DNA from 3 places in the Thauera sp. DNT-1 genome. Region 3 is predicted to be linked to each of the others. Evidence: predicted binding sites of a transcription regulator. Region 3 holds the regulator's gene; each other region holds the start of a gene.
The links. Region 3 encodes sigma-54, which starts transcription at its own class of promoters, with help from an activator protein. Its sites were predicted from a motif close to TGGCACGCTTNCTGCTNA; they were not measured.
Positions count from the first base shown of each region.

Region 1 (9,838 bases), 990 kb from region 3:
GCCGGCGCTCCCCGGCCTTGACCAGGTTGTCGCGGGTATTGTCGAGCTGGAGCGTGAGGATGCGCAGGCGCCCCTCCTCGCTGCGCAGCTTGAGCTGGCTCGCCTGCAATTCGGCGCGCAGGCCATCGGCCAGCAGAACCGAATACGGCGGCTGGCCTTCCGGCCCAGGCCAGGCTTGTCGCCTGGCGGTCGCCTCGTCGGCGGTCTTCTGCTGCTCGGCCAGGCTGCCCAGGGCATTGAGATGCTGACGATAGGCGAAGGCTGTCAGGCGCAGCAGGCGGATCCGTTGCTGCAGGTCGGCCAGCGGAACATCGGCCGGGGCGCCGGCCGCCAGGCGATCCGGACCATCCACCGCGGCCAGTTCGCGCTGAACATCCGCCAGCGACTGTCTCAACGTTGCCACAGAGGGCGCGTTGAGCGCCGGTTCGCCGTCCTTGCCGGCGGCGAGCCGGCCGCTCAAGTCCTTCAGCGGCGTCTGCGCCGTTGCCGGCCCGCTGCCGGCAGCCAGCAAGGCGACCAGCAGCGCTGCGCGCCACCACCTGCGCCAGCGCGCCGGCGCACCCTCCGCGCATGGCCCGCCCCGCGTGACGCCCTCAGCGTTCACGCAACGCCTCCTGCAGGGCTCTGGCTTGCCGGTCCCCCGGGAAGCGCTCGAGCAATTCCTCGGCATAGGCGCGCGCCCTGACCATGTCCTTCTGGTCGCGACTGATCGTCGCCAGGGCGAAAAGGACATCGCGATTGCCCGGATGCTGCGATTGCGCCTGACGCAGGATGCGCAGGGCGCCTACCCCGTCGCCACTGCCCTGCAGGGCCAGGGCATAGACATAGCTGTAGTGGGCATTGGCGCTTTCCGCTTCGGCAGCCTCGCGCAGCCACTGCAGGGCTTCACCGCGGCGTTGCTGGCGGATCAGATTGAGGCCGAGGGTATGGCGCAGGTCGGCATCGAAGGTGATCCTGTCGATGCCCTCGCGCAGCAGGTGTTCGCCCTCGCCTTCGCGCTGCTGCAGGCGGTAAAGGTCGGCCAGGTTGACGTAGGCCGGGACGAAACGAGCATCCAGCCGCAGTGCCGTCCGGTAGGCCTGCTCCGCCCGCTCGCCGTTGCCCATCGACAGGGCGAGCAGGCCCTGGCTGACATGACTCTCCGGCAGATCGGCGTTGACCTGAAGCGAAGCTTCGTACTCGGCCACACCGCGCAGCAGTTCCTCCCGCTGGGCCGCCGGCAGTCGCTCGCGCAGCAGCGGGGCAAGCACCCGGACAGCCTCGAGGCGTACCGTCCGCTCGCTGTCGCGCAGGCTGCTCCAGCCCTGCTCGAAGCGGGTGCGCGCATCCGCCACCTCGAGGAAGCGCAACGAGGCGGCGCGCACCAGCGGCTGCCGATCCGCCAGCAAGGCCTGCAGCTCGGGCGTCGGCGGCACCGCCCCCAGGCCGGCCAGGCGGCTGGCGGCGCTGCCGCGGACAATCGCCGGCTGCTGCGGATCGCTCGCCACCGCCAGCAAGCGGGCACCCCCGTCGGCCGCACCGGTGGCGGCCGCATGGAAGGCTTCGGCAAAATGCGGCCCGCGCATCCGGCTCTCGGGATACCACCGGGAAAGGGCACGGGCCGCCCATTCGTGGCCCTGCTGCGCATGGCATCCGGCACAGGCGTTCGGCGTGCCCAGCCTGACGGAGAGATCGGGACGCGGCACACGGATGCTGTGGTCGGCGCGCCAGTCATGGACCATGTACGCCCGCTGCGGCATATGGCAGCTGGTGCAACTGGCCCCCGGGCTGCCCGCCGGGTGATGGTGGTGCGCCGGGGTGTCGTAGCGTGTCGCCGGATGGCAGCTGGCGCACAGGGCATTGCCCTCGGCCCGCAGCTTCAGGCTGTGCGGCTCGTGGCAGTTGGTGCAGGCGACGCCGGCCGCATGCATCCGGCTCTGCGTGTAGGAGGCGTACTCGAAGACCTCGTCCTTGATCTGGCCGTCGGCAAAGTACAGCTGCTCCTCGAGCAGGGCCAGGCGATGGCTGTTGCCCAGCGGGCGGCCACCGCCGTCATCGGACCAGATCGGCCCGCGCCGCGAATGGCAGCGGGCACAGGCCTCGACCTGCGCTGCAGCGCTGGCCGGCGTGCTTGGCCGCGGCTTGCCGCTGACCGGGTCGAAGGCCCAGGTGGTGGTGGCCGCGGCAGCCAGCGCAACCGTCAGTCCCTTGTCGCCCGCCGGACGCCTTGCCGCCGGCAGCGCGGCCCAGTCGGCGTGCTTGCCGCCGGCACCGTGGCAGGCCTCGCAGGCGACGTTGATCTCGCTCCAGGTCGTCCGGTAACGATCGGCCGCCAAGTCGTAGTTCTTCTGCAGATTGGTGGAGTGACACTCGGCACATTGATGGTTCCAGGTCTGGCTGCGCGCCGTCCAGTGCTGCGGATGGCGGTGATCCATCGGCTCATTGGGGTAAAGATGGAACCAGCGCTGGCCGCCGACGGCCGCCGGCCGGCTGTCCCAGGCGATGCCCAGCGCCTGGACATGGCCATTGGGCAACTCGATCAGGTACTGCTGCAACGGCGTCCAGCCGAAGGTGTATTTGATCCGGAAGTCCTGCAACTTGCCATCCGGGCCATCGGTGCGCACGAAATAGCTGCCGTCCTTGCGATAGAAGCGCGAGGTCACGCCATGCGCGGTGAAGGTGGTGTCGTTGAAGTCGCCCAGGACCTTGTCGGTTGCCGCCACGGCCATCGCCAGCTCGTGATGCGAGCCGCGCCAGGCCTCGGCCTCCGCCTGATGGCAGGCGACGCAGCGGGTACTGCCGACATACCCGGAGCCAGCCACCGACCAGGGGGCCAACAGCAGGGCAAGAATGAAGACGGCGAGTTGCCTCATGTCAAGTCCGCTCCTGCGTCGTCACCACCCGGTCGCATGCCATGCCGGCAGCGACCGGGTCGCCCACGTCGCCCCCTCTAGTTGGCAGCCTTGGCGGCCTGCATGAAGGCGGCGGCATCCTTGGCCCAGGCGTCGATGGCCGGTTGCATCTGCTCGAGGGTCAGCGTGTCCTTGACGGTCTTCAGCTTGGCGCCTTCACCTTCACGCATGCCAGCGGCAACGAGCTGGCCGGTCGCGGTGTCGGTCACCTCGTATTCGAGAGCCAGAACAGCCCGTTTGGTGGTCTGGCCCATGGTCAGCACGAAGGCGACGGGCAGCAGCTGGTAAGGCTTCAGACCCTCGTCCTTGGCCGCTGCTGCGGTGACCGCCGGACGCATTCGCAGGACATTGGGCCCAGGCTTGTCGACTACGCGCACCACCGTCTGCAATTCGCGGCGAAAGGCCTCGTCGAGGGCGGCAGCGATCTGGTTCAGCGTGGCCATGCCCAGCTGTTCCGTCGGCTGCGGCGCCGGATGGAAGACCGTCTTGTCCACCATCACGGCGTCGTACTGAGCGAACGAGATCCCCGGGGCGACCCAGCGCCTGGCGCGTTCGCCCGACGGCGAACGGACCTCCTCCATACTGGCGTAGGTGGTGTCCTTGAGGAAACCGGACGGGGCGCCCAGATCTTTCTTGTCGTCGGCCAGCGCCTGATTGGCAAGGACACTGGCCGCCAGGGCCATGCCCATCAAATATGCAGGGAAACGCATCGCATTGCTCCTGAAGGCACATGAAGGGGGAGGTGTCCTGATCGTAAGCTGCCGACCGTTCGCCGACTATCGGGCTTTGGTCTTACAGCCAGGCTGAAGATCGCCTCGCGCGCCCCCTCGGGCCGATCACCCTCGACGTGGTGAAACCCCCTCATGCATCCGCCTTGAGATTCCAGGGCAGAAGGGCTGCGCCGTTGGCAGGCCTGCTTCGATCAGGACGACACCACCCCGATCCGCGGCGGCGCCTGATCCTCCCCCGGCCAGCGCGACCAGTCGGGGTCGGGCAGCGCGTTGAAGACCTGGCGCAGGCTGGCGCCCCACTCCTTGTGGATCATGTCGAAATAAGGGTTGTCCCAATCCACGCTGACGTGGCGGGCGACGCGCAGTTCGTCGCGGCGGTAGATCAGCAGGTCGAGCGGCAAGCCCACCGACAGGTTGGAGCGGATGGTCGAGTCCATCGAGATCAGCGCGCACTTGGCGGCCTCGTCGAGCGAGGTCTTGCTGGTGACGATGCGGTCGATGATCGGCTTGCCGTATTTCGACTCGCCGATCTGGAAGTACGGCGTGTCGATCGAGGCCTCGATGAAGTTGCCGGCCGAGTAGATGTTGAACAGGCGCGGCGACTCGTCGCCGATCTGCCCGGCGAGGATGAAGCTGGCGTTGAACTCCACGCCGAACTGCTTGAGCGCCTCGGCGTCCTGGCGATGCACGCCGCGGATGGTCTCGCCGACCAGGCGGGCGCACTCGAACAGGGTCGGCGCGTTCCACAGGCTGTCGCGGTCCTGCACCGCGGCGTGCTCGCGCAGCAGGCTGATCACCGCCTGGGTGATGGCGAGGTTGCCGGCGCTCATCAGCACCAGCACGCGGTCGCCGGCACGCTCGAACACGGTCATCTTGCGGAAGGTGTTGATGTGGTCCACGCCCGCGTTGGTGCGCGAGTCGGACAGGCAGACCAGCCCCTCGTCGAGGCACATGGCGACGCAGTAGGTCATGGGTTCGATCCCGTCGGTTCATTGGCCCGGCCCCGGGTCCGGGCCGGAAGACGCCGCGTACCGGTCATGCCGCGACCGGAACCAGAAAGTTCTCGCCGATGCTGTCGCCGAGGCGGTTGATGCGCACCAGGAAGCGCTCCAGCCAGGGATGCAGGCCGGCATCGAAGATGTCGTCCATGCGCCCGTAGTGCAGCGTCGCGTGCAGCTCGCCGGCCTGGCGTGCGGCCTCGGCCGAGTGGATGCTGGCGATCTCGCCGAGGATGCCGTTGATCTCGTCCAGGCAGGCGTGCAGGGAGCGCGGCATGTCGGCGTTGAGGATCAGCAGCTCGGCCACCTTGTAGGGTGTGATCACGTCGCGATACACGTGGCGGTAGGTCTCGAAGGCCGACACCGAGCGCAGCAGCGCCCCCCACTGGTAGAAGTCGGTCGAGCTGGTGAGTCCCTCGGCCTTGGGCAGCAGGCTGTGGTACTTCACGTCGAGCAGGCGCGCGGTGTTGTCGGCGCGCTCGAGGAAGGTGCCCAGGCGCACGAACTTGAAGGCCTCGTCGTGCAGCATGGTGCCGAAGGTCACCCCGCGCAGCAGGTGGGAGCGGAACTTCACCCACTCGAAGAACTCGCCGAGGTCGGTGGCGCGCAGCTTCTGCGGCGTCATCTCGCGGATCTCGAGCCAGGTCGCGTTGGTGGTCTCCCACATCTCGGCGGTCAGCGTGCCGCGCACCGCGTGCGCATTCTCGCGCGCGGCGCGCAGGCAGTTCCACACGCTCGAGGGGTTGTCGCGGTCGAGCACGACGAACTCGATCACGTCGCAGGCGGAGAGCGGCCTGCCGGTGCGGGCGAAGGCCTCCGACAGTTCGCTGATGTCGAGGATGGCGGACCAGCTCTCGGTGTCGCCGCCGTTGGCCCCGGGCAGCAGCGACATGCGGTAGGACACGTCGAGCATGCGCACGGTGTTCTCGGCGCGCTCGGTGTAGCGCGCCATCCAGTACAGGTGGTCTGCGGTTCGGCTCAGCATGGGGGTTCTCCTTGGCAATTGCGCGGCGGCAGGCGGCTCAGCCCACCACCCAGGTGTCCTTGGTGCCCCCGCCCTGCGAGGAGTTGACCACCAGCGAGCCAGCCTTGAGCGCGACGCGGGTGAGGCCGCCCGGCACCATGCGGATCTCGCGTCCGCCCGAGAGCACGAAGGGACGCAGGTCGATGTGGCGCGGCGCGATGCCGGCGTCGACGAAGGTCGGGCAGGTGGACAAGGACAAGGTCGGCTGGGCGATGTACTTCTCCGGCGCGGCGAGGATGCGCTGGCGGAACTCCTCGATCTCGGCCTTGGTGGCCGCCGGCCCCACCAGCATGCCGTAGCCGCCGGCGCCATGGACCTCCTTGACCACCAGCTCGGGCAGGTGGGCGAGCGTGTAGGCGAGGTCGTCGGGTTCGCGCAGCATCCAGGTCGGGACGTTGTTGAGGATCGGCTCCTCGCCGAGGTAGAAGCGCACCATCTCGGGCACGTAGGGGTAGATCGACTTGTCGTCCGCCACCCCCGTGCCGACCGCGTTGGCCAGCGTCACCCGGCCGGCGCGGTAGGCCGACATCAGGCCCGGCACACCGAGCATCGAGTCGGCGCGGAAGACCTCGGGGTCGAGGAAGTCGTCGTCGAGGCGGCGGTAGATCACATCCACCCGCCGCGGCCCCTGGGTGGTGCGCATGAACACGGTGTCGTCCTCGACGAAGAGGTCCTGGCCCTCGACGAGCTCGATGCCCATCTGCTGGGCGAGGAAGCTGTGCTCGAAGTAGGCGCTGTTGAAGGCGCCCGGGGTGAGCAGCACCGCGGTGGGGTCGAGTACGCCGGCCGGCGCCACCGCGCGCAGGGTCTCGAGCAGCAGGTCGGGGTAGTGCTCGACCGGCTGCACGTCGTAGCGCGAGAACAGGTCGGGGAAGAGCCGCATCATCATCTTGCGGTTCTCCAGCAGGTAGCTCACCCCCGAGGGCACGCGCAGGTTGTCCTCCAGCACGTAGTAGTCGCCCTTGCCGTCGGCACCCGCGGCACGCACCAGGTCGATGCCGGCGATCATCGCGTACAGCCCGCCGGGCACGTGCACACCCTTCATCTCGGGGCGGAACTGGGCGTTGTCCAGCACCTGGTCGGCGGGGATGCGTCCGGCGCGCAGGATCTCCTGGCCGTGGTAGATGTCGGCGAGGAAGGCGTTGAGCGCGCGCACGCGCTGGCGCAGGCCGGCCTCCAGCGTGCGCCACTCGTCGCCGGGGATGATGCGCGGCAGCAGGTCGAAGGGGATCAGGCGCTCCTTGCCGCCGTCGGCGCCATAGACGTTGAAGGTGATGCCGACGCGGTGGAAGGCCAGGTCGGCCTCCTTGCGCTTGCGCGCGATCAGCTCGCGCGGGGTGTGCCCGAGCCACTCGCTGTAGGGCTGGTAGTGCGTCCGGATCGTGCCGTCGGCGGCGTGCATCTCATCGAAAGGCTTGGCGGCGTTCATGGCGTGCTCTGCGCGGATGGTTTATCGACTCCCTCGCAGGGCCTACAGCAGAAAGCGTGCCAAGCCCATGAAACGCGCAAAGCCGCGCCGACAACGGGGTCGGGCACGTCGACGTCCGCGGGCACCGCGCTGGTGCGCACCATGGTGGCCGCCGACGCATCAATCTGGTGCGTCGGCGGCACGCGCCGGGCGCCCGCCCCGCCGTGGGGGCGGGCCCTCCTCCACCGGCATCACCGTCACCGCGACCTCGACGCCGTGCCCGCCCCCGCCGAGAATGACGCCGCGCAGCGGACACACGTCGCCGTAGTCCCGCCCCCAGGCCAGCGTGATGTGACCGCTGCCAGGCTGCAGGTCGTTGGTCGGATCGATGTCGATCCAGCCCGCGCCCGGGCACCACAGCGCCACCCAGGCGTGCGAGGCGTCGGCGCCGATCAGGCGCGGCTGGCCCGGCGGCGGCTCGGTGAGCAGGTAGCCGGAGACGTAGCGCGCAGCCAGGCCGAGCGCGCGCAGACAGGCGATCATCAGGTGGGAGAAGTCCTGGCACACCCCACGGCGCGCCGCGAAGACCTCCGCCACCGGGGTGGCGACGCTGGTCGCCGCGGGATCGAAGCGAAAATCGGCGTGGATGCGCGCCGACAGCGCGAGCAAGGCGTCGAGCACCGGCCGCCCCGGGGTGAAGCTCGCCAGCGCATAGTCGGCGTACTGCGCCGCCTCGTCGCCCAGCGCCACGAAGGGCGAAGCGAAGCGGTACTGCCCGGCGTCGCGCGCGTCGGCGCGCAGCGGCGCGTGGCCGGAGAGGCCGTCGCGCAGGTGGTCGCGCGCGGTCTCCCAGGGCGGACTCGCCGCCGGCTCGGGCCAGGCCGGCGGGTCGACGCGGATGCGGCTGCGTGCGCGCACGACGAGTTCCGTGTGCGGCGCGTGCAGCGCGAACGCGGTCACCGGGTTGCCGAAGAAGTCGCTGCGCTCGCTACGCCGGGCCGGCGCCGGCGCGATCTCCAGGTGGTGCGCGAGGGTGCGCTGGCCGGCGCATTCGCGCGGGCGCAGGTGAGCCACCTGCTGCGACAGCGCCACCGCACTGTCGTAGCGGTAGGTGGTGTCGTGGAGGATCTCGTAGAGCGCCATCGCCGCCGCCCTACAGCGACACGGTCGCCCGGCTGCGGGCGTCGAGGTGGGTGAAGTAGCGCCGCGCCAGCGCATCGGCGAGCTCGTTGCCGCCGCGCCAGATGTCGTCCAGCACCTGCCGCAGGGGCTCGCAGTGGCGCGCCTGTGCGGCCGCGCGGCTACGCGCGCCGGCCAGCTCGTGCACGAAACAGTCGCACAGCGCGAGCGCGTCGAGCGCGGCCAGGCGTTCGCGCAGCGGCGCGGCGAGCGCGGCGCCGTCGGGCAGCAGGGCGACGTGCTCGGCGAGCGAATCGAGCTGGTAGCGCAGCGCGCGCGGGTTGTCGCCGTCGAGCATGACCAGCTCGGCCACCGGCTGCGGGGCCAGGCCGCGCGCGTGGCGGCTGCGGTAGCGCAGCTCGGCGTCGGTGATCGCGAGCAGCACCTTGAGCCCGCCTTGCGAGGGCTCGAGCAGCAGCGCCGACAGCGCGGCGGCGAGAAACTGCAGGCGCTCGATGCGCCGCCCGATCGACAGGAAGCGCCAGCCGGCGTCGCGCGGCATGCTCTCGATGACGAAACCCGACAGCGTCACCAGCGACAGCAGCGACTCGTCCAGGCGCTGCAGCGCCTCGCCGAGGCGCGGGGCCTGAGCCGGCGCCGCGGCAAACTCCGACAGGCGGTTGTAGATGCGCCAGCTGTCCGGCGACAGGCGGTCGCGCACCAGGGCTGCGACGCGCAGCACCTGGCGCAGGTTGGCCACCACGCTGCCGGGCTGGGCGGGATCGAAGAGCGCCTGAGCGAGCGGCGCGGGGGGTGTCGGTGCCGCGTCGGCCTCCCCCGCCACGGTGGCGAGCAGGCCGCGCTGCCGGCACAGCGCCTGCAGGACCGCGGTCACCTTGCCATCCTCGCCCAGCCACGAGGCCTCGCCGGCCTCGCCCAGGCGCGCCAGCGTCTCGCGGCCGAGGCGGGCGGCAGCGTCGGCGCGCTCGCTGTAGCGTCCGAGCCAGAAGAAGTTCTCCGCCACCCGGCTCGACAGGCCGAGCACGCGCGCGCCCCCGGCAAAGGGCGCGAGCTGGCCGGGCACGATGCGCGGCACAGGACGCGGCCGTGCCGGCGAGCCGAGCACCCAGGCGTCCTTGCTGCCGCCGCCGTGCTGCATCGACACGATGCGCATGTCGGCCTCCGAGGCCACCCGGACGAGCCCGCCCGGCAGCACGCGAAACCCCTCCGCCCCCGCCGCCGCGAACACGCGCAGCCCGATGTTGCGCGCGACCAGCGCGCGCGCGTCGCGCGCGGGCGCCTTGTTCCCGGCGCCGCCCGCCTCGTCCGCCAGCACCGGGGCCTGCGAGAGGTTGACCATCTCCTGCGCGACGAAGTCGAAGGGCCGCAGCGCGATCCGTGCCGCCAGCGCGTCGAGCTCTGCCCCCGGCAGGTCGCCGCAGAACACCGGCCGCGCACCCAGGGTGGGGTAGGCCGGCTTGATCACCAGCTCGCGCAGGTGCTTCAGCGCGTATTCGCAGGCCGCCGGCTCGCCGCACCACCAGGTCGCCACCGAGGGCATGCGCAGCTTGCTGCCGAGCAGGTGCTCGCACAGCCGCGGCAGGTAGCCGAGCAACGCCCCGGTCTCGAGGATGCCGCTGCCGAGCGCGTTGGCCACCGTCACCATG
Region 1 is NZ_AP043752.1:2,384,717-2,394,554, forward strand. Features, by position in the region: gene ACZ5PP_RS10985 (mechanosensitive ion channel domain-containing protein) at 1-604, opposite strand, end outside; gene ACZ5PP_RS10990 (tetratricopeptide repeat protein) at 594-2,852, opposite strand; gene ACZ5PP_RS10995 (DUF3313 domain-containing protein) at 2,930-3,601, opposite strand; gene ACZ5PP_RS11000 (proteasome-type protease) at 3,814-4,593, opposite strand; gene ACZ5PP_RS11005 (alpha-E domain-containing protein) at 4,658-5,605, opposite strand; gene ACZ5PP_RS11010 (circularly permuted type 2 ATP-grasp protein) at 5,643-7,073, opposite strand; gene ACZ5PP_RS11015 (transglutaminase family protein) at 7,233-8,195, opposite strand; gene ACZ5PP_RS11020 (circularly permuted type 2 ATP-grasp protein) at 8,206-9,838, opposite strand, start outside.
Region 1: ACZ5PP_RS11010 (circularly permuted type 2 ATP-grasp protein) is a predicted target of sigma-54. The motif match lies at 7,118-7,135, and genes of this name have one in related genera.

Region 2 (9,838 bases), 150 kb from region 3:
GCCGCGCACAGCGCGCCGACGATCGCCCAGGTGAGCATGGTGACCTTGCGGTTATCCACGCCCGAAAGCCGCGCGAGGTCGGGGTTGTCCGACATCGCCCGCATCGCCTTGCCCCAGCGCGAATGGCGCAGGAAAAGGGTCAGCCCGATCACGATCGCCACCACCGCGGCCAGCGTGTACAGCTCGCGGTCGCGCAGCAGGATGCCGAAGTATTCGTCCGGGCGCACGATGCCGCTGGCGTAGGTGCGCGGATCGACGCCGAACACCACCTGCACCACCGCGCGCAGCATCAGCGCGACGCCGAGCGAGGCCATCACGGTCATGATCTTGGGCCGTGCCTTGAGGTAGTCGTAGAACAGCTTGTCGACGACGATCGCCACCACCGCGACCGCCGCCATCGCGATCGGCAGCGCCGCCCACGGGGTGAGCCCGGCGGTGACCAGGGCCAGCGCAACGAAGGCGCCCAGCGTGGCCATGTCGCCGTGGGCGAAGTGGGAGAAGCGCAGGATGCCGAACACCAGCGTGATCCCGATCGCGCCCACCGCGTAGATCGAGCCGAGCACGACGCCGGGCACGATGTGGAAGTTGAGGAAGTCCATGAAGCTCATGAGCGCCGGACTCCCTTAGCCGCCGAGGAACATTTCGGCCACCTCGCGATCCGCGAGCAGGGCCTGTCCGCTGCCCTCGTGGCGGTTGGCGCCGGTGGCGAGCACGTAACCGCGGTCGCAGAAGGCGAGCGCCTGCTTGGCGTGCTGCTCGACGAGCAGGATGGAGACACCGGCGTCGCGCACGTCGCGGGTGATCTGGAAGATCTGTTCCATGTACTTGGGGGAGAGGCCGGCGGTGGGTTCGTCGAGCAGCAGCAGCTTGGGATCGAGCATCAGCGCGCGCCCCATCGCCACCATCTGGCGCTGGCCGCCGGAAAGGTCGCCGGCAAGGTTGCGGCGCTTGGCCTTGAGGTCGGGGAAGAGCCCGTAGATGCGATCGTAGGCGGCGGCGAGGTCGCCGCGGCGCAGGAAGGCGCCCATCTCGAAGTTCTCGTGCACCGTCATCTCGCGGAACACGTTGTCCACCTGCGGCACGTAGCAGATGCCGCGCTGCACGATGCGGTCGGGCGCCCAGCCGGTGATGTCCTCGCCGTCGAAGACGATATTGCCGCCGCGGATCGTGAGCAGGCCGAACACGGATTTCATCGCGGTGGACTTGCCGGCGCCGTTGGGGCCGACGATGACGACGATCTCGCGCTCGCCCACGGTCATCGACACCCCGTGCAGGATGTCGGCGTCGCCGTAGCCGCCGCGCACGTCCTTCATTTCGAGGAGCGCCATCACAGGTCCTCCCGGTGCAGTTCCTGCTCGCGCAGTTCCTCGACCTTGGGGTCGTGCTCGGCAGCCTCGCGCTCGACCGCGGTCGGCGTCTCGCCGAGGTAGGCCTCGAGCACGCGGGAATCGGAGCGCACTGTATGGAAATCGCCCTGGATCAGCACCTTGCCCTCGGCCATGCACACCACCGGAGCGCACAGCTTCTCGATCATCTCCATGTCGTGCTCGATGAGGATGAAGGTGTAGCCGCGCTCGCGGTTGAGGATGAGGATCTTCTCCTCGAGCTTGCGCAGCAGGGTGCGGTTGACACCGGCGGCGGGCTCGTCGAGCAACACCAGTTTGGCGTCGGTCATCATCGTGCGGCCGAGCTCGAGCAGTTTCTTCTGCCCGCCGGACAGGTTGCCCGCGCGCTCGTCGGCGACGTGAGTCAGTTCCAGGAAGGCGAGCGTGTCGTCGGCCTTCTGGCGCACCGCCTCTTCGGCCGCGCGCACCTTGCCGGCGGCGAACCAGTTGGCGAAGAGGTTCTCGCCGGGTTGCCGCGGCGGCACCATCATCAGATTCTCGCGCGCGGTGAGGTTGTGGAACTCGTGGGGGATCTGGAAGGTGCGTACCAGGCCTTTGTGGAAGCGCGCGTCGGTAGGCAGCGCGGTGATGTCCTCGCCGAGGAAGCGGATGGTGCCCGCGGTCGGCTGCAGGGCGCCGGCGACCAGGTTGAACAGCGTGGTCTTGCCCGCGCCGTTGGGGCCGATGAGGCCGAGGATCTCGCCCTTGGCCACCCGCAGGGTGCAGCCATCCACGGCATGGAAGCCGCCGAAGGCTTTGACCAGGCCATCCACTTCGAGCATAGCGTTGCGATTCCTTGCGGCGAGAAGAGCGCGACAGAGGCGGCGTGAGCCGGCCCACCGGCACATGAACGTGACGCCCCGAGCAGGGCGGTCGATAACACACGGATACTAGAACGAGGCGTGACCTTAGCCGAATGCATCCGCGACAAAAATAGGGGCCAACCACTACGGGCGTGGCGCGACCTTGCTACGCCGCACCCTCGCGCACGTGCGCGCCCAGCCGCCACCATGCCATCCACGCACACAGGCCGAGCGCGGTGAACATGCCCATCCCCGACGCCAGCCCGAGCGGACTCGACCACAACAGCGGCGCCACCAGCGCCGAGCTTGCCGCGTTGAAGCCGATCTGCAGGAAGCTCTGGCAGCTCGACGCCATTCCGCGGCGCTCGGGAAAGATCTCCAGCCCGAGCAGGCTCATGCTCGGCATCGCCACCGCCATGCCGCAGCTGAACAAGCCGATCGGCAGCACCGAGACCGGCACCGCGGGGACGAGGAGGCCCGACACCGCGGCGTTGGCCACCACCGCCGCGAACATCAAGACGAAGCCGAAGCCCACCGTGCGCACCGGCGACCAGCGCCCGGCCACGCGCTCGGAGAGCGTCGAGCCGATCATCATCCCGCCCACCGCCGGACCGAACAGCCACACGAAACCGCCACTGCCCAGGCTCAGATGCTCGAGGATGAACACCGGCGCCGAGAGCACGTAGAGGAAGAAACCGTTGAAGTTCAGCGCCACCCCGAGCGCCAGCAGCATGAAGGCCGGGTGGCGGAAGATCGCCAGGTAGGCGCGCAGCAGCGGCCGCGGATGCAGCGGCTGGCGGTCCTCCTCGGCGAGCGTCTCGGGCAGGAAGCGCCACGTCGTCCACGCGAGCGCGAGCCCGAAAAGGGCCAGGAAGAAGAAGATCGCCCGCCAGCCTGCGAGCGCGAGCAGGCCCGCGCCCAGCATCGGCGCCAGCGCCGGAGCGAGCGCGAAGATCAGCATCACCCGCGACATCAGGCGCTGCGCCTGCGGCCCCTCGTGCAGGTCGCGCACCACCGCACGCCCGACCACGATGCCCGCGCCGCCGCTCAGCCCCTGCAGCGCGCGCCCGAACCACAGCCACTCGATGCTCGGCGCCAGCGCGCACACCAGCGAGGCGAGCGCGAACACCACCGTCAACGCGACCAGCACGCGGCGACGCCCGAAACGGTCGGCGAGCGCACCGTGCCATAGCACCATGGACGCGAGCGCCACCATGTAGATCGTCAGCGTCTGCTGCACCTCCAGCCGGCTCGCGCCCAACGCCGCCGCGATCGCCGGAAAGGCGGGCAGATAGGCATCGATCGCGAACGGGCCGATCGAGGACAGGGCTGCCAGCAGCGAAGCGAGGCGGGCGTGGGTGAGCGGTCGGATCATGTACGCCTTCGGGCGGACTCCTGGTGTCGTCGTCCGCAGCCGACGGCGCACGGGGCGCGGGGTCGTTCAGCGGGAGTCGAGGCTGCGCCGGTACTGGATCGCCTCGGCCACCTGGGCTGCCCCCGGACGGGACGCGCCGGCGAGATCGGCGAGCGTGCGCGCGACGCGCAGGACACGATGATACGCCCGCGCCGACAGGTCGAGCCGCTGCATCGCCTGGCGCAGCAGGGTTTCGCCGCCCGGATCGGGGCGACAGTGGCGCTCCACCTCGCCGGCCGGCAGGCGGGCGTTCGGACAGCCCTGACGCGTTGCCTGCAGCGCACGCGCCGCCGCCACCCGCGCGCGCACCGCGCTGGAGGGCTCGCCCGGCGGGCTTTCGAGCAGAACCTCCGGCGCGATCGCAGGCACCTCGACGGTGAGGTCGATGCGGTCGAGCAAGGGGCCGGACAGCCGCCCGCGGTAGCGCGCCACCTGGTCGGGCGTGCACCGGCAGGCGCGGCGCGGATCACCGAGGTGGCCGCAGGGACAGGGATTCATTGCCGCGACGAGCTGGAAGCGGGCGGGGAATTCGGCGCGCCGGCGCGCGCGCGACACCGTGACGGTGCCGGTCTCGAGCGGCTCGCGCAGGGACTCGAGCACACGGCGGTCGAACTCGGGCAGTTCATCGAGGAACAGCACGCCGTGGTGCGCGAGCGAGATCTCGCCCGGGCGCGGCACCGCGCCGCCGCCCACCAGCGCCGCCGCCGAGGCCGAGTGATGCGGCGACCGAAAAGGTCTGCGGTGGAAGCTGCGCGGATCGAGGCGCCCCTCGATCGAGGCCACCGCGGCGGCCTCGATCGCCTCGTCCTCGTCCATCGCCGGCAGCACGCCGGGCAGGCGCTGCGCCAGCATCGACTTGCCGGTACCCGGCGGTCCGAACAGCAGCAGGGAATGCCCGCCCGCCGCGGCGACCTCGAGCGCACGCCGCGCCTGCAGTTGACCTCGCACATCGGCGAGATCGGGCAGCCCGGTGCCATCCTCGTCCTCGGGGGCCGCCGCGAGCGCCGGCTCGAGGCGGGTGTGTCCGTTGAGATGCGCGCACACCGCGCCCAGGCTGTCGGCCGGGAGCACGGTGGCGCTGCGCGCGAGCGCGGCCTCGGCCGCATTGGCGGGCGCCAGCACCAGCGCGCGTCCGGCGCGCGCGGCGGCGAGCGCTGCCGAGAGCACCCCGCGCACCGGGCGCAATCCGCCGTTCAGCGAAAGCTCGCCGCACAGCTCCAGGCGCGGGAGCAGCCGCTCGGCCACCTGGCCGGAGGCGGCGAGGATGCCGATCGCGATCGCGAGATCGAAGCGCCCGCCCTCCTTGGGCAGGTCTGCAGGCGCCAGGTTGACGGTGATGCGGCGCTGGGGAAACTCGAACTGCGCCGACTGGATCGCCGCACGCACGCGGTCGCGCGCCTCGCGCACCTCGGTGTCGGCGAGGCCGACGAGATGGAACTGGGGCAGGCCGTTGCCCAGGTGGACCTCGACCGTGACCGGGGGCGCCTCGATCCCGTCGAGCGCGCGCGCATGAACGAGGGCGAGCGACATCTGCGACTCCGGACGGAAAGGAATCGTCAGTCTAGCGGAGCCGCGGTCGATGACAAAGAAATATGCGGAACGCGGGACCGGGGGCATTCGGTCACGAGACGCATACGGTGTTTCATGCAGACGCGAGCGCAGCATGTAGCGTGTCGCGACGCCCATCGCCGCCCACCGTCCGTTCGCGGCTGGCGCCGCTCCTACGAGGTTTCCGGGAACCTTGCCGGTTTCCGCAGGAGCGCCGCCAGACGCGAATGCAGCGTGTGGAAACGCAGCTGGATCAGGCCTTGTCGCCGCCGGCCAGCTTCGCTTCCAGTTCGGCGACGCGCGCCTCGAGCTCGGCGAGCTTGCGCCGCGCCTGCGCGAGCACCTCGCGCTGCACCTCGAATTCCTCGCGGGTGACCAGGTCGAGCTTGCCGAAGGCCGAGCCGAGCATGGCCTTGGCGTTCTTCTCGATGTCGCGGACGGGGCTGTTGGCGGCGAGTTCGGAGAGGCGGGCACCGATTTCGTCGAGGATGCGGGGCGTGCTCATGATGGCGTGGATTCCGGGTTGCAGAGGCGTCGGAGTCTAGCACGCACGCCCCTGCCGACTGGAGCGCCGGCGGCCCGCCGCACACGTTCGGCGCAGGCGCGGTGCGCGCGACATTGCCGTGATCACGACTTGCGTCGCTCCGGCGGGAGCCCGGGCGACGCAGGGGTGGGCGAAGGTTTTCGTAGGAGCGACGCAAGTCGCGATCTGGCGCCAAGAACCGTCAACCATCGCTCGCACAACACGAATGGCGCACCACATTGGTGCGCAACGCCCCGAAATCGCGCGCCCATCCCTGCCGCAGCGCAGCAAGATCCGCCCGCCGACAAGCGGAAACCTAGGAATCACCAGGCTTTCCGCACCCTGGCACGCCACGTGCTTAGGGAGTCTCGTCGCGAACTTTCCAAACCTCGTCAGGAGATGACCATGCACACGAAACCGCTCGCCACCGCGCTCGCCATCCTCGCCACGATCGCCACCGCCGGCACCGCCCATGCCGGCGACGGCCCCTTCACCGCCAACGTCGGCCTGGTGTCCGACTACGCCTACCGCGGCTGGAGCCAGACCGACGAGCGTCCCGCGCTGCAGGGCGGCTTCGACTACGCCCACGACAGCGGCCTGTACGCCGGCGTGTGGGGCTCGAACGTATCGTGGCTGTCGGACGCCAACACGGACGTCAGCAACAGCCTCGAGCTCGACCTCTACGGCGGTTACAAGGGGACGGTCGGCGCCATCGGCTACGACGTCGGCCTGCTGCAGTACTACTACCCCGGCAGCTACCCCAAGCCCTACAACAGCCCGAACACGCTCGAGGGCTATGTCGGCCTGTCGTGGGAGTTCCTGTCCTTCAAGTACTCGTACGCCTTCACCGACCTGTTCGGCTACGACAAGTCGGACGGCAGCCAGTACTACGACCTCGGCGCCGCGGTCGATGTCGGCGGCGGCTTCACCCTCGCCGCCCACGTCGGTTACAGCGACATCAAGGGCCAGGACGACTACACCGACTGGAAGCTGGGCGTCACCAAGGAGTTCGGCGGCTTCAACTTCGGCCTGCACTACGTCGACACAGACGTGGACAATGCCGACCTCGCCGACGAGCGCGTGATCCTGTCGATCGCCAAGAGCTTCTGAGCATCGCCCATCCGGAACCGGAGAAAGACATGAAATTCATCGCTGCAATCATCAAGCCCTTCAAGCTCGACGAGGTCCGCGAGGCGCTCTCGGCCATCGGCGTGCAGGGCATCACCGTGACCGAGGTCAAGGGCTTCGGCCGCCAGAAGGGCCACACCGAGCTCTATCGCGGCGCCGAGTACGTCGTCGACTTCCTGCCCAAGGTCAAGGTCGAGGCCGCCATCCCCGACGACATCCTCGACCAGGCGATCGAAGCGATCGAGAAGTCCGCCGCCACCGGCAAGATCGGCGACGGCAAGATCTTCGTCTTCGAACTCGAGCAGGCCATCCGCATCCGCACCGGCGAGACCGGCCCGGACGCGCTGTAAGGGAGCAACGCAAAATGAGAAAACTCCTCGCATACCTGCCGGCAGCAGCCCTGCTCGCCGGCGTCTCCGGCGGCGCCTTCGCCCAGGAGGCCGCGGCCGCCGTGGCCGAGGTGCACAAGGGCGACGTGGCCTGGATCATGACCTCCACGCTGCTCGTGCTGATGATGGCCCTGCCCGGCCTGGCGCTGTTCTACGGCGGCATGGTGCGCGCCAAGAACATGCTCTCGGTGCTCATGCAGGTCATGACCGTGTTCTCGCTCAACGCCCTGCTGTTCGCGATCTACGGCTACAGCCTGACCTTCACCGAAGCCAGCCCCTTCATCGGCTCGCTCGACAAGGTCTTCCTGTCCGGGGTGACGATCGAGACGCTCGCCGACACCTTCACCGAGACCGTGAAGCTGCCCGAGTTCGCCTTCATCGCCTTCCAGGCCACCTTCGCCGGCATCACCGGTGCGCTCATCGTCGGCGCCTTCGCCGAGCGCATGAAGTTCTCCGCGGTGCTGATCTTCTCGGTGATCTGGTTCACGCTGTGCTACCTGCCGATCTGCCACATGGTGTGGGGTCCGGGCGGCTACCTGCTCGAAGACGGCGCGCTCGACTTCGCCGGCGGCACCGTGGTGCACATCAACGCCGGCATCGCCGGTCTGGTGGGCGCCTGGATGGTGGGCAAGCGCATCGGCTACGGCCGTGAGGCGCTCGCACCGCACAGCCTGACCCTGACCATGGTCGGCGCCTCGCTGCTGTGGGTGGGCTGGTTCGGCTTCAACGCCGGATCCAACCTCGAAGCCACCGCCGGCGCCGCGCTCGCCTTCATCAACACCCTGGTCGCCACCGCCGCCGCGGTGCTCGCCTGGTCGCTCGGCGAGGCGCTCATCAAGGGCAAGCCCTCGATGCTGGGCGCGGCCTCGGGTGCGGTCGCCGGCCTGGTGGCGATCACCCCGGCCTGCGGCTCGGTCGGCCCGATGGGCGCGATCGTGATCGGCACCCTCTCCGGCTTCATCTGCCTGTGGGGCGTGAATGGGCTCAAGCACATGCTCGGTGCGGACGACGCGCTCGACGTGTTCGGAGTGCACGGCGTGGGCGGCATCGTCGGCGCGATCCTCACCGGCGTGTTCGCCGCGCCCAGCCTGGGCGGCACCGGCGCCGAGGACTTCTCGATCGCCTCGCAGGTGTGGATCCAGACCTGGAGCGTGCTCGTGACCATCGTGTGGTCGGCCGTGGTCGCCTTCGTCGCCTACAAGGTCGCGGACCTGCTGGTCGGGCTGCGCGTGCCGGAAGACGAGGAGCGTCAGGGCCTCGACACCACGGCGCACGGCGAGACCGCCTACCGCTACTGAGCCGGCTTGCGGAACCGTGCTCCTCCGGTTCCGATCCACTCGCGGCGCCCTTCGGGGCGCCGTTTTTCTTTGGCGCGCCCCCAATGGAAGCGATCGGGCGCAACGCCCTGCCGGCATTCGCGCAGCGCAAGCCTGCCAGCGGCACCGACACCGCAAGCTTGCCGTTCGACCCTCCGCACGATGACATCGGGAGAATCCCCGGGGTCCAATCCACCCCGAGGCAACGCCCCATGCGTCACAAGATCGCCCCTCTCCGCCTGCTTTCCCTCGCCGCACTCGTTACCGGCTGATTCTCGATGCCGGCCCCTGGGTCGCCCTGCCTTGCCGTGATGACACGCACCATGAATGAGCCAAGGCGCAGTTTGCGCAATACCCAGGACCTTTCCCGACTTGTGAGGCGGTGGTCGCGGAGGCCTGTCTCCTCCTCGCTCGTGCCGGCTTCGACCTCGCCCGGGCACTCATGCTGCTCGAACGGAGCGCCGTGCACATCGCCTTGTCACTGGAGTCGCAGATCGCTCCCGTGCGCAGGCTGTTCGAACGCGACGACAATGTGCCAGCCTCGCTGGCCGACGCCTGTCTCTTGCGCATGTCCGAGCTCTTCGAGCCCTGCAGCATCCTGACTCTCGGCAGAAATTTCGGCATCTACCGACGCCTCGGCCGCAAGACGATCTCGCTGATGTCGCCCTGCGCGCAAGTGCGGACTGATTGAGCACGCACGCCGCGGGACTCGACCCGCTGCTCGGCTTCTACCAGCGCCCGGCCTTCGATCGAAGCCCTGCACGCACTGCTGCGACCGCCCCCGAGCATGGGCGGGGAGCGATCGGACGGGTAGACTGCGAGGACCTGCCGAACGCACCTCCTGGATCTCCATGCTTTTCTCCGACTGGCACAGCTACGACCACTACGGCCTCGCCTTCGTCGCCTTCTTCGGCACCCTCGCCGCCGTGTTCCTGATCCAGTGGGTGATGATGCGCTCGCGCTGGGCGGGATGGATGCAGTCCCTGCAGGGGGTGGCGCCCCCGTTCATGAACGCGCTCGGCGTGCTCTTCGGCCTGGTGCTGGCCTTTCTCGCCAACGACACCTGGAGCGCGCACGACCGCGCGATGAGCGCGGTGTATCGCGAGGCGGACGGCCTGCGCAGCATCGGCGCGCTCGCCGCCACGCTGCCCGAGCCGCTCGGCGGCGAGCTGCGCGCGGCGGCAGCCGGCTACGCCCGCGCCAGCGCCGCCGAATGGACCCAGCTCGCGCGCCGCAGCGAGGCGCCGGAGGTGCTCGCCCGCGCCGACGCGCTGCTGGCGCTGCTCGCCGCCCCCGCGCTCGCCGAGGCCGCGGGCGCCAACGTGCAGGCCC
Region 2 is NZ_AP043752.1:3,225,264-3,235,101, reverse strand. Features, by position in the region: gene ACZ5PP_RS14910 (branched-chain amino acid ABC transporter permease) at 1-608, opposite strand, end outside; gene ACZ5PP_RS14905 (ABC transporter ATP-binding protein) at 624-1,328, opposite strand; gene ACZ5PP_RS14900 (ABC transporter ATP-binding protein) at 1,328-2,167, opposite strand; gene ACZ5PP_RS14895 (multidrug effflux MFS transporter) at 2,355-3,563, opposite strand; gene ACZ5PP_RS14890 (YifB family Mg chelatase-like AAA ATPase) at 3,630-5,132, opposite strand; gene ACZ5PP_RS14885 (accessory factor UbiK family protein) at 5,404-5,655, opposite strand; gene ACZ5PP_RS14880 (TorF family putative porin) at 6,079-6,783, shown strand; gene glnK (P-II family nitrogen regulator) at 6,813-7,151, shown strand; gene ACZ5PP_RS14870 (ammonium transporter) at 7,262-8,488, shown strand; gene ACZ5PP_RS14865 (hypothetical protein) at 8,949-9,197, shown strand; gene ACZ5PP_RS14860 (bestrophin-like domain) at 9,358-9,838, shown strand, end outside.
Region 2: ACZ5PP_RS14880 (TorF family putative porin) is a predicted target of sigma-54. The motif match lies at 6,017-6,034, and genes of this name have one in related genera.

Region 3 (9,838 bases):
GATGATCTTCGTCTCCGGGCGCAGGCGCTTGATGTAGGCCGCCACGCCGGCGATCAGCCCGCCGCCGCCGACACAGCAGAACACCGCGTGGATCGGCTTCGGGTGCGCGCGCAGGATCTCCAGGCCCACCGTGCCCTGGCCGGCGATCACGTCGGGGTCGTCGAAGGGGTGGACGAAGGTGAGTTTCTCGCTCTTCTCGAGCTCGAGCGCGTGCGTGTAGGCGTCGGAATAGGATTCTCCTGCGAGCACGACCTCGCCGCCGCGCGCCTTGACCGCGTCGATCTTGATCTGCGGCGTGGTGCTCGGCATCACGATCACCGCGCGCACGCCCAGCCTGGCCGCCGACAGCGCCACGCCCTGGGCGTGGTTGCCCGCCGAGGCGCAGATCACGCCGCGCTTCAAGGCCTGCGGCGACAGGTTCGCCATCTTGTTGTAGGCGCCGCGGATCTTGAAGCTGAACACCGGCTGCATGTCCTCGCGCTTGAAGTAGATGCGGTTGTGCGTGCGCGCCGACAGGTTGGTGGCGAGGTCGAGCGGGGTTTCGACGGCGACGTCGTACACCTGCGCGTTGAGGATGCGTTCCAGGTAATCGGGAGTGGAGCTCATGGCCGGCCAGTAGGCTGCTGCAAAGCGATCGAGCGTAACAGCCGGCGGCGCCGTGCCGCAAGTGCGGGTGGCTCAGTCGGCGCGGTAGGCCTCTTCGGCGTGCAGCGCGCGCGCCTGGCGGTCGATGAATTCCTGGGTGGAGTCGATGCCGCGCAGCTTGAGGATGGTCGAGCGCACTGCGGCCTCGAGCAGCACCGCGAGGTTGCGTCCCGCGGCCACCGGCAGCACGACGCGGGCGACCTTCACGCCGAGGATGTCCTGCGTCTCCTGCTGCAGCGGCAGCCGGCAGGGGTCGTCGGGACCGGGTTGGCGGCGGTCGAGGTGGCAGATCAGGCGCAGGCGCATCTTCCGCCGGCACGCGGTCTCGCCGAAGATGGTGCGGATGTTGATCAGGCCGAGGCCGCGCACTTCGATGAAATCCTGCAGCATCTCGGGGCAGCGGCCCTCGAGCACCGTGGGCGCGATGCGCGACAGCTCGACCACGTCGTCGGCGACGAGGCCGTGGCCGCGCGAGATCAGCTCGAGGCCGAGCTCGGATTTGCCCGCGCCGGAATCGCCGGTGATCATCACGCCGAGCCCGAGCACGTCCATGAACACGCCGTGCAGCGAGACCTTCTCGGCGAGCTCGCGCGACAGGTAGAGGCGGAGCTGGTCGATCACGCTCGCCGAGGGGTGGCGCGCGGTGAACAGCGCGACGTCGTGCGCCTCGCAGATGCCGTGGAGGATGTTGGGGATCTCGCAGCCGTCGGCGACGATGATCGCGGGGGGGTGCGCCGAGAGGATCTCGTTGAGGTGGTGGGCGACCTTCTCGTTCGCCTGGCGTTGCGCCCACGCGAGCTCTGCGGCGCCGAGCACCTGTAGCCGGGTGGGGTGGATCAGGTTGAGGTGGCCGACGAGGTCGGCCGGCCAGATGCGCTCTTCGGCGACCGACAGACGGGCACCGATCGGTCCGCTGACGTGGACGAGGCTCAGGCTTTCGCGGTGCGCCTCATACAGCCGGGTCAGGCTGGTTTGCCGCATCGGCACCCCAATTCACGAACAGGCGGTGGATCTGTGCGGCATCCGTCGCGCCGTGCAGGGTCTCGCGGAACTCGCGGTCGCTGAACATCTGCGCGAGCTCGGACAGCAGCTGCAGATGGGTTTCGTTGGCCTGTTCGGGCACGAGCAGCACGAACAGCATGTCCACCGGACGGCCGTCGGGAGCGTCGAACTGCACCGGGGTGGCCAGGCGCAGAAAAGCGCCGGCGGCGTCCTTGAGCCCCTTGATGCGGCCGTGCGGGATGGCGATGCCCTGACCCAGTCCGGTCGAGCCGAGGCGTTCGCGGGTGAACAGGCTGTCGAACACGGTGCTGCGGGCGATGCCCTGGTTGTTCTCGAACAGCAGGCCGGCCTGTTCAAAGACGCGCTTCTTGCTGCTCGCGTCGAGATCGATCACCACGTTGGAAAGCGGCAGGAGTTGGGATATCAGGCTCATTCGCAGGTGGGCTCGCGCACTCTTCCGTCAGCTGCCGCCAGGGGGGCGGGAATCCGGTCCGGGGCGTGTGCGGCCGCGCTTCGTGAAAACGCGCGCATTATAACCACACCCCGGACGGGGAGCTTCAAGCCGGTCCTCAGGCCTCGGGGACCTGGTGCTTGAGCGACTCGTGGTTATGGTCGGACTGCTTCTGCTTGTACTTCTGAACCTGACGGTCGAGCTTGTCGGTCATCGCGTCGATCGCCGCGTAGAGGTCGGCGTCGTCCGCTTCGACGAAGAGGTCCTTGCCGCGCACGTGCAGCGTCACCTCGGCTTTCTGCTTGAGCTTTTCGACCGACAGGATGACGGTGACGCTGGTGACGTTGTCGAAATGGCGGATGACGCGATCGAGCTTGGAGGTCACGTATTCGCGGATGGCGGGGGTGACTTCGACGTGGCGCCCGGTGATGTTCAGATTCATGGATGACTCCTGTTGTTGTCAGAGGGATTTGCGCAGGCTGACCGGCGGGATGTTGAGGGACTCGCGGTACTTGGCGATCGTGCGCCTCGCCACGACGATTCCCTGTTGGCCGAGGATTTCGGCGATCCTGGCGTCGGACAGCGGCTTCTTGCTGTCTTCCGCGTCCACCAGCTGGCGAATCAGCGCGCGAATCGCCGTGGAGGAAGCCGCACCGCCGGTGTCGGTCGCGACATGGCTGCCGAAAAAGTACTTGAGCTCGAAGACCCCGCGCGGCGTCGCCATGTACTTCTGCGTGGTGACGCGCGAGACGGTGGATTCGTGCAGCTCGAGCTGGTCTGCGATCTCCCTTAGGGTGAGTGGCCGCATCGCCACGTCCCCATGATCGAAGAACTGCCGTTGCTGGTCAACGATGGCCTGGGACACGCGCAGGATGGTGTCGAAGCGCTGCTGGACGTTCTTGATCAGCCAGCGCGCCTCCTGCAGCTGTCCACCCAGGCCGCCGCCCTGTGCGCGGTTCTGCTGCAGCAGACTGGCGTAGAGGCGATTGATGCGCAGACGCGGCATCGCTTCCTGGTTCAGGCTCACGGTCCATTGGCCGCGCAGCTTGCGCACGACGACGTCGGGCAGCACGTAGCGCGTCTCGGCGGTGGAGTAGCGCGAGCCGGGGTGGGGGTCGAGGCTGCAGATCAGGGCCTGCGCTTCGCGCAGACCCTCGTCGTCACAGCCGGTGAGCTTGCGGATACGGGCGAAGTTGCGCTCCGCGAGCAGTTCGAGGTGGCTGGTCACGATCTCGAGAGCGAGAGGGCGTATCGGGCACTCGGGCAAGGCCTGGAGCTGCAGGGCCAGACATTCCTGCGGGCTGCGCGCGCCGATCCCGGCCGGCTCGAGGCTCTGCACGTGGCGCAGGGCGATGGCGAGCTCGTCGAGATCGACCTCGGCGTCCTGCGGCAGCAGCTCGAGGAGATCTTCCAGCGGCTGGTGCAGGTAGCCGTCGTCGTCGAGCGCCTCGATCAGGAAGCGCACCAGCGCGCGGTCGCGGTCGGACAGGGGCGAGAGGGCGACCTGCTGGTCGAGGTGTTCGCGCAGCGACACGCCGGCGGCCTGGATGTCCTGGTAGTCGCCGTCCTCGTCGTCCTCGCTGCGGCTGGACGCGCCCTGACCCACGTTGGACCAGTCGATGCCCTCGTCCTCGCTGCTGCCTTCGCCGCCCTCGTGCGTGATCGACTCGCCCGCCGGTTCGGCGGCGGGTTCCGGCGCGGCTTCGCGCTCGGGCGCGTTGCCCGGCGGCGGCGCGGGGGCGTAGTCGACGCCGCCGTCGCCATCCTCGCGCTCGAGCATGGGATTCTCGAGCAGCACGCGCTCGATCTCCTGGTTCAGCTCGATCGTAGACAGCTGCAGCAGCTTGATCGACTGCTGCAGCTGGGGCGTCAGCGTGAGGTGCTGGGAGAGCTTGAGCTGGAGGCTGGGTTTCATCGCGGTCGGCAGGAGGGCGGGCTCACAGGCGGAAGTGCTCGCCGAGGTAGACCTGGCGCACGCGCTCGTTCTCGATGATCTCGGTAGGTTCTCCGCTCGCCAGCACGCGACCTTCGCTGATGATGTAGGCGCGGTCGCAGATGCCCAAGGTCTCGCGCACGTTGTGGTCGGTGATCAGCACGCCGATACCGCGCTCCTTGAGGAAGCGGATGATCTTCTGGATGTCGATGACCGCGATCGGATCGACTCCGGCGAAGGGCTCGTCGAGCAGGATCAGGCGCGGGTCGGTGGCGAGCGCGCGGGCGATCTCGCAGCGCCGGCGCTCCCCGCCCGAGAGCGAGATCGCGGTGTTGTCGCGCAGGTGATGGATGCCCAGTTCCATCAGCAGTTCCTCGAGCCGCTCCTCGATCTGGCGGCGTTCGAGCCCCTGGAGTTCGAGCACGGCGCGGATATTCTCGGCCACGCTGAGCTTGCGGAACACGCTCATCTCCTGCGGCAGGTAGGACAGGCCCAAGCGCGCGCGGGCGTGGATCGGCAGGTGGGTGAGGTCGGTGCCGTCGAGGGCGATCTGGCCGCCGTCGGCGCGCACCAGACCCACAATCATGTAGAAGCAGGTGGTCTTGCCGGCGCCGTTGGGACCGAGCAGGCCGACGACCTCGCCCGAGCCGACCTCGAAGCCGACGTCATGCACCACGGTGCGCGCCTTGTAGCGCTTTTGCAGGCCGGCGACCTTAAGCAGACTCATCGTAGGGCTCTTTCAGCAGCTTGCGGATCAGCTCGGGGGCGAAGCCCCGGGTTTGCAGGAAGCGCGCCTGGCGCGCCCATTCGCGTGCGTCGGCGGGTGGGGTGGCGAAGCGGCCGCGCAGCACCGCGCGCGCCCGCTCGATCTCGGATTCTACGCACTCGTCGGCGAGCGCCTCGTCGATCCGGTCACGGTCGATGCCTCGCCGCACGAGCTCGTTGCGCAATCGTGCGGTGCCGAAGCGCGCCGCCTTGCCGCGCACGAAGGCCTCGGCGTAGCGCTCGTCGGACTGCAGGCCGAGCTCGCGCATGCGCTCGAGCACCGCTTCGATCTCGGCCGGCTCGCCATGGGGTGCGAGCTTGCGCGCAAGTTCGGCGCGCGAGTGGTCGCGCCGGGCGAGATGGCGGAGCGCACGTTCGCGCAGGCTCGGCTCGCCCATGTCGGCGTCGACGGGGTCAGGCCTCGGCCGGCGCCGGGGCGGACGCGGCGGCGGGCGGCAGCTCGGGCAGGCCGACCGCGACCCGCACCTTGTTCTCGATCTCGCGGGCCAGCACCGGGTTGGCGCGCAGGAACTCGCGCGAGTTGTCCTTGCCCTGGCCGATCTTGTCGCCCTTGTAGGCGTACCAGGCGCCCGACTTGTCAACGATCTTGTGCTCGACGCCGAGGTCGATGATCTCGCCTTCGCGCGAGATGCCCTCGCCGTAAAGGATGTCGAAGTGGGCTTCCTTGAACGGTGGCGAGACCTTGTTCTTGACCACCTTGACGCGGGTCTCGGAGCCGACCACCTCGTCACCCTTCTTGATCGTGCCGGTGCGGCGGATGTCCATGCGCACCGAGGCGTAGAACTTGAGCGCGTTGCCGCCGGTGGTGGTCTCCGGGCTGCCGAACATCACGCCGATCTTCATGCGGATCTGGTTGATGAAGATCACCAGGGTGTTGGTGCGCTTGATGTTGGCGGTGAGCTTGCGCAGTGCCTGCGACATCAGGCGGGCCTGCAGGCCGGGGAGCTGGTCGCCCATCTCGCCCTCGATCTCGGCCTTGGGCGTGAGCGCGGCGACCGAGTCGATGACCACGATGTCCACGCCGCCCGAGCGCACCAGCATGTCGGCGATCTCGAGCGCCTGTTCGCCGGTGTCGGGCTGCGAGATCAGCAGATCCTCGATGTCGACGCCGAGTTTTTCCGCGTAGCCCACGTCGAGCGCGTGCTCGGCGTCGATGAAGGCCGCGGTGCCGCCGAGCTTCTGCATCTCGGCGATGACCTGCAGGGTGAGCGTGGTCTTGCCGGAGGATTCGGGGCCGTAGATTTCGACCACCCGACCGCGCGGCAGACCGCCGAGCCCGAGCGCGATGTCGAGTCCGAGCGAGCCGGTGGAGACGGTCTGGATGTCGCGCTCGATGCTGCCGTCGCCCATGCGCATGATCGAACCCTTGCCGAACTGCTTTTCGATCTGCGACAGCGCCGCGGAGAGGGCTTTGGCCTTGTTTTCGTCCATGGAAGTGCGTCCTGTTTGATTGCCTGATTATGGCACAAAGATTGCAGACATGCGGGGTGCAGGCCTGATGCCGTAAGTGTAGAGCCTGTATGCAATTACAGCAAACATGTCATGGGGATTTCCGGCGCGGGGCTGCGTCCGGCGAAGTGGCGAGGGTGGCGGTTCGGATTTCCCGGCCCCGTGCGCCCTGCGCCCCTCAGACGCAGCGTTCGAGTACGCCTTGCAGGGCGAGGATCACCGTCTGCCGGCGCACCGCGGCGCGGTCGCCGTCGAGATGGACGGTGACGACCCCGGTGGGGCGGTCGCGCCGTGCCCAAGCGAGGCAGACCGTGCCGACCGGCTTGGCGGGGCTGCCTCCACCCGGTCCCGCGACCCCGGACACGGCCACCGCGAGGTCGGCGCGGCTGTGGTCGAGCGCGCCAGCGGCCATTTCGCCCACGGTGGCTTCGCTGACCGCGCCGTGCGTCTCCAGCGTCGCGGCGCGCACGCCGAGCATTTCGGCCTTGGCGTCGTTCGAGTAGGTCACGAAGCCGCGGTCGAACCAGCCCGAGCTGCCGGCGATCGCGGTGACGGCCTCGGCGATCCAGCCGCCGGTGCAGGACTCCGCGGTGGCCAGCCACAGCCTGCGGTTGGCGAGGGCTTCGCCCACCCTGCGCGCGAGGGCGTCGAGTTCGTGATCGGTCATGGTCTCAGCTCCCCAGCAGGTGGACCAGCACCGCGAGCGCCAGCAGGGTGTAGCCGGCGGCGACGAGGTCGTCGAACATGACCCCGAAGCCGCCCTTGAAGCTGCGGTCGGCCCAGCGCACCGGAGGCGGTTTGACGATGTCGAAGAAGCGGAACAGTGCGACCGCGATCGCCTGCCACAGCAGCCCGGCGGGGGTGAACAGCAGCACCAGCCAGATCGCCACCATCTCGTCCCAGACGATGCCGCCGTGGTCTGGCACCCCCAGCGCTTGCCCGGTGCGCTCGGCGGCGAGCACGCCGGCGAGGAAGAAGCTGGCGAGCAGTGCGAGGAAGACGAACTCCGACACCGGGGTGCGGATCAGTGGGTAGATCGCCCACCCGAGCAGGGTGCCGACCGTGCCCGGCGCCCACGGCGACAGCCCGGCGCCGAAGCCCAGCGAGATGAAGTGGGCGGGGTGGCTCATCAGCAGGCGGGCGGTGGGGCGCATGGTCGTTTCGAGAGGTGGGCCGGATCGGGCCTCAGGCGAAGTGATCGTAGCCGCATGCGGCCGGGGCCGCCAGGCCGCCGTCGGCCTCGCGCAGCAGCAGGCGCTCGCGTCCGGGGGTGAATTCGCCGATGCGATGCAGGGGGAGGTCGAGTCGGGCCGACAAGGCATCGATCTCGGCACGGTGTCGGGGCGCGGCCGCGAACAGCAGCTCGTAGTCGTCTCCGCCCGCGATCAGGCAGCGCCGGCACAGCGCGGGATCGGCGCCGCTGGCGGCGAGCGCGGCGAGCGGCAGCGCCGCGACCTCGACGATGGCACCCGTGCCCGAGCATTCGAGGAGGTGTCGCAGATCGCCGAGCAGGCCGTCGGAGACGTCCAGCATCGCGCTCGCCAGGCTGCGCAGCGCGAGCCCGAGCGCTACGCGCGGCTGCGGCCGTTGCAGGGCGTCGACGAATTCGGCGTGGTGGATGGCGTCCAGGCCGGTTTCGCCGCGCAGCGCCGCGAGCCCGAGCGCGGCGCGGCCGGGCTGGCCCGAGATCCACAAGTCGTCGCCCGCGCGCGCTCCGCCACGGGTGATCGCGGCGCCGGCCGGGACCTCGCCGACGATGGTCACTGAAAGCGTCAGCGGTCCGCGCGTGGTGTCGCCGCCGGCGAGGTCGATCGCGAAGGCGTCGGCGCAGGCGAAGAAGCCGCGCGCGAACGCAGCGATCCAGGCCTCGTCCGCCTGCGGCAGCGCGAGCGCGAGGAAGGCCCAGCGCGGCTCGGCGCCCATGGCGGCGAGGTCGGAGACGTTGACCGCGAGCGTCTTCCAGCCTAGCCCTTCCGGGTCGGTGTCGGCGAAGAAGTGGGTGCCGGCCACCAGCATGTCGGTGGACACCGCCAGCCGCATGCCGGGGCGCGGCGCGAGCAGGGCGGCGTCGTCGCCCACGGCGAGCTCGGTGTGGCGCGCGGGGCGGGTGAAGTGGCGCCGGATCAGGTCGAATTCGGAGGGCATGGCGGCAAACGTCGGGCAGCGGACCGCGAGCTTACCGCGGATGCGGACGGACGCGCTGCGGTCGATGCGCGGCGGTGGCCGGAGGGGCCGGTTCGCGGCTTGCGCCGCTCCTGCAGGGGGTCAGCCGTGGCGGCCGAGCAGCTTCGCCTTGAGGGCGTCCCAGTCCACCGCGTCGAGCGTGTTCTTGACCAGCAGGCCGAGATCGGTGTCGCCTTCCATGCGCAGGCGGCGGCTGAAGAAAAGGGTGTCGGGGTCTTCCTCGCGCAGTGCCAGCGCCATGAAGTCGCGCGTGGTGGCGGAGAGGATCAGGTCCGGTCTGGCGCCCGCGGCCGGGGTGGCACGGCGGAAGCCGCGCTCGCCGAGGGTGAAGTCGAGCGTCAGCCCGGCGTCGAGCACACGCATCTGCAGGTGGCGGCCGCTCAGCGGTTCGAGGGTGTCGCGCGGCAGGATGCGGTCGAGCGCGAGGTTGAGCGCGAGCGTGAGCACGTGGGTCGGCGGCTGCTGGGGCAGGCGCGACACCAGCTTCGCCACCGGGGCGGGCACGGTGAAGTCGGGGATGCGCAGGGTGGCGAGGCGTTCGCCGATGCGCTGGCGCAGGCTGCCGGGCAGCAAGTGCGAAGGCAGCGGCGGGCGGGGCAGGGCAGGCAGTGCGGGCATGTGCGGACTCCGGGTTTGCAGCAGGTCGGAAAGGGGTCAGGCGGCGACGTACTGTTCGACGCCGGCGCGGCCGTGCCAGAAGCCGTTGCAGGGCTCCTCGACCATCCACTCGCGGCTGGCGGCGAGCGCGTCCGCCGGACCGCGCTGCTCGTCGAGCGCGGCGCGGAAGAGTTCGACGATCTGGCGAGTGTGCGCCCCTTGCGGGCTGATGCGCAGCACCTCGGCGCTGGCGCGCACGGCGGGCAGGTCGCCGAGCAGGTTGTGCACCCGTGCAGACTGGGTCTGCACGCCGTTGAGCGTCAGGAAGGGCGCGCCCTCGCGGGTGCGCAGCGTGATCCCGTCCATGATCGACAGGCAGCGGAACTCGCAGGTGTCCTTTTGCAGGTTGAAGTGGCGGGCGGTGAAGCAGCGCGCCGAGTGCGCCAGTGGCAGGCGGCCGTAGGCGAAGACTTCGGTCTCGATCGGCCTGGCGAGCGCGGCGCGCACCTCGGCGAGCGCCGCGCCCGACATCTCGGGGGCGACCGCCCAGCGCGTCGCGCCCGAGTCGATCATGAGCTGCAGCGTCGTGGGGTTGAAGATGTTCAGCGTGGGGCCGGCGATCCAGTTGTCCACGCCGGCCTCGACGAGCAGGCGCACCGCGCCCATGTCGTTGGCCTCGACGCGGAAGTCGTGCTGCCGGACGATGCGGCGCAGGGTCTTGAGGTCGGACTCGGATTCGATCAGGGCCTGCGAGCTGATCACCACCTCCTTGCCGGCGGCGGCGAGAACCT
Region 3 is NZ_AP043752.1:3,379,438-3,389,275, forward strand. Features, by position in the region: gene ilvA (threonine ammonia-lyase, biosynthetic) at 1-606, opposite strand, end outside; gene hprK (HPr(Ser) kinase/phosphatase) at 679-1,626, opposite strand; gene ptsN (PTS IIA-like nitrogen regulatory protein PtsN) at 1,595-2,080, opposite strand; gene hpf (ribosome hibernation-promoting factor, HPF/YfiA family) at 2,217-2,540, opposite strand; gene ACZ5PP_RS15615 (RNA polymerase factor sigma-54) at 2,559-4,013, opposite strand; gene lptB (LPS export ABC transporter ATP-binding protein) at 4,036-4,758, opposite strand; gene recX (recombination regulator RecX) at 4,745-5,194, opposite strand; gene recA (recombinase RecA) at 5,211-6,248, opposite strand; gene pncC (nicotinamide-nucleotide amidase) at 6,445-6,933, opposite strand; gene ACZ5PP_RS15640 (phosphatidylglycerophosphatase A family protein) at 6,938-7,420, opposite strand; gene thiL (thiamine-phosphate kinase) at 7,452-8,411, opposite strand; gene ubiT (ubiquinone anaerobic biosynthesis accessory factor UbiT) at 8,532-9,068, opposite strand; gene ACZ5PP_RS15655 (U32 family peptidase) at 9,105-9,838, opposite strand, start outside.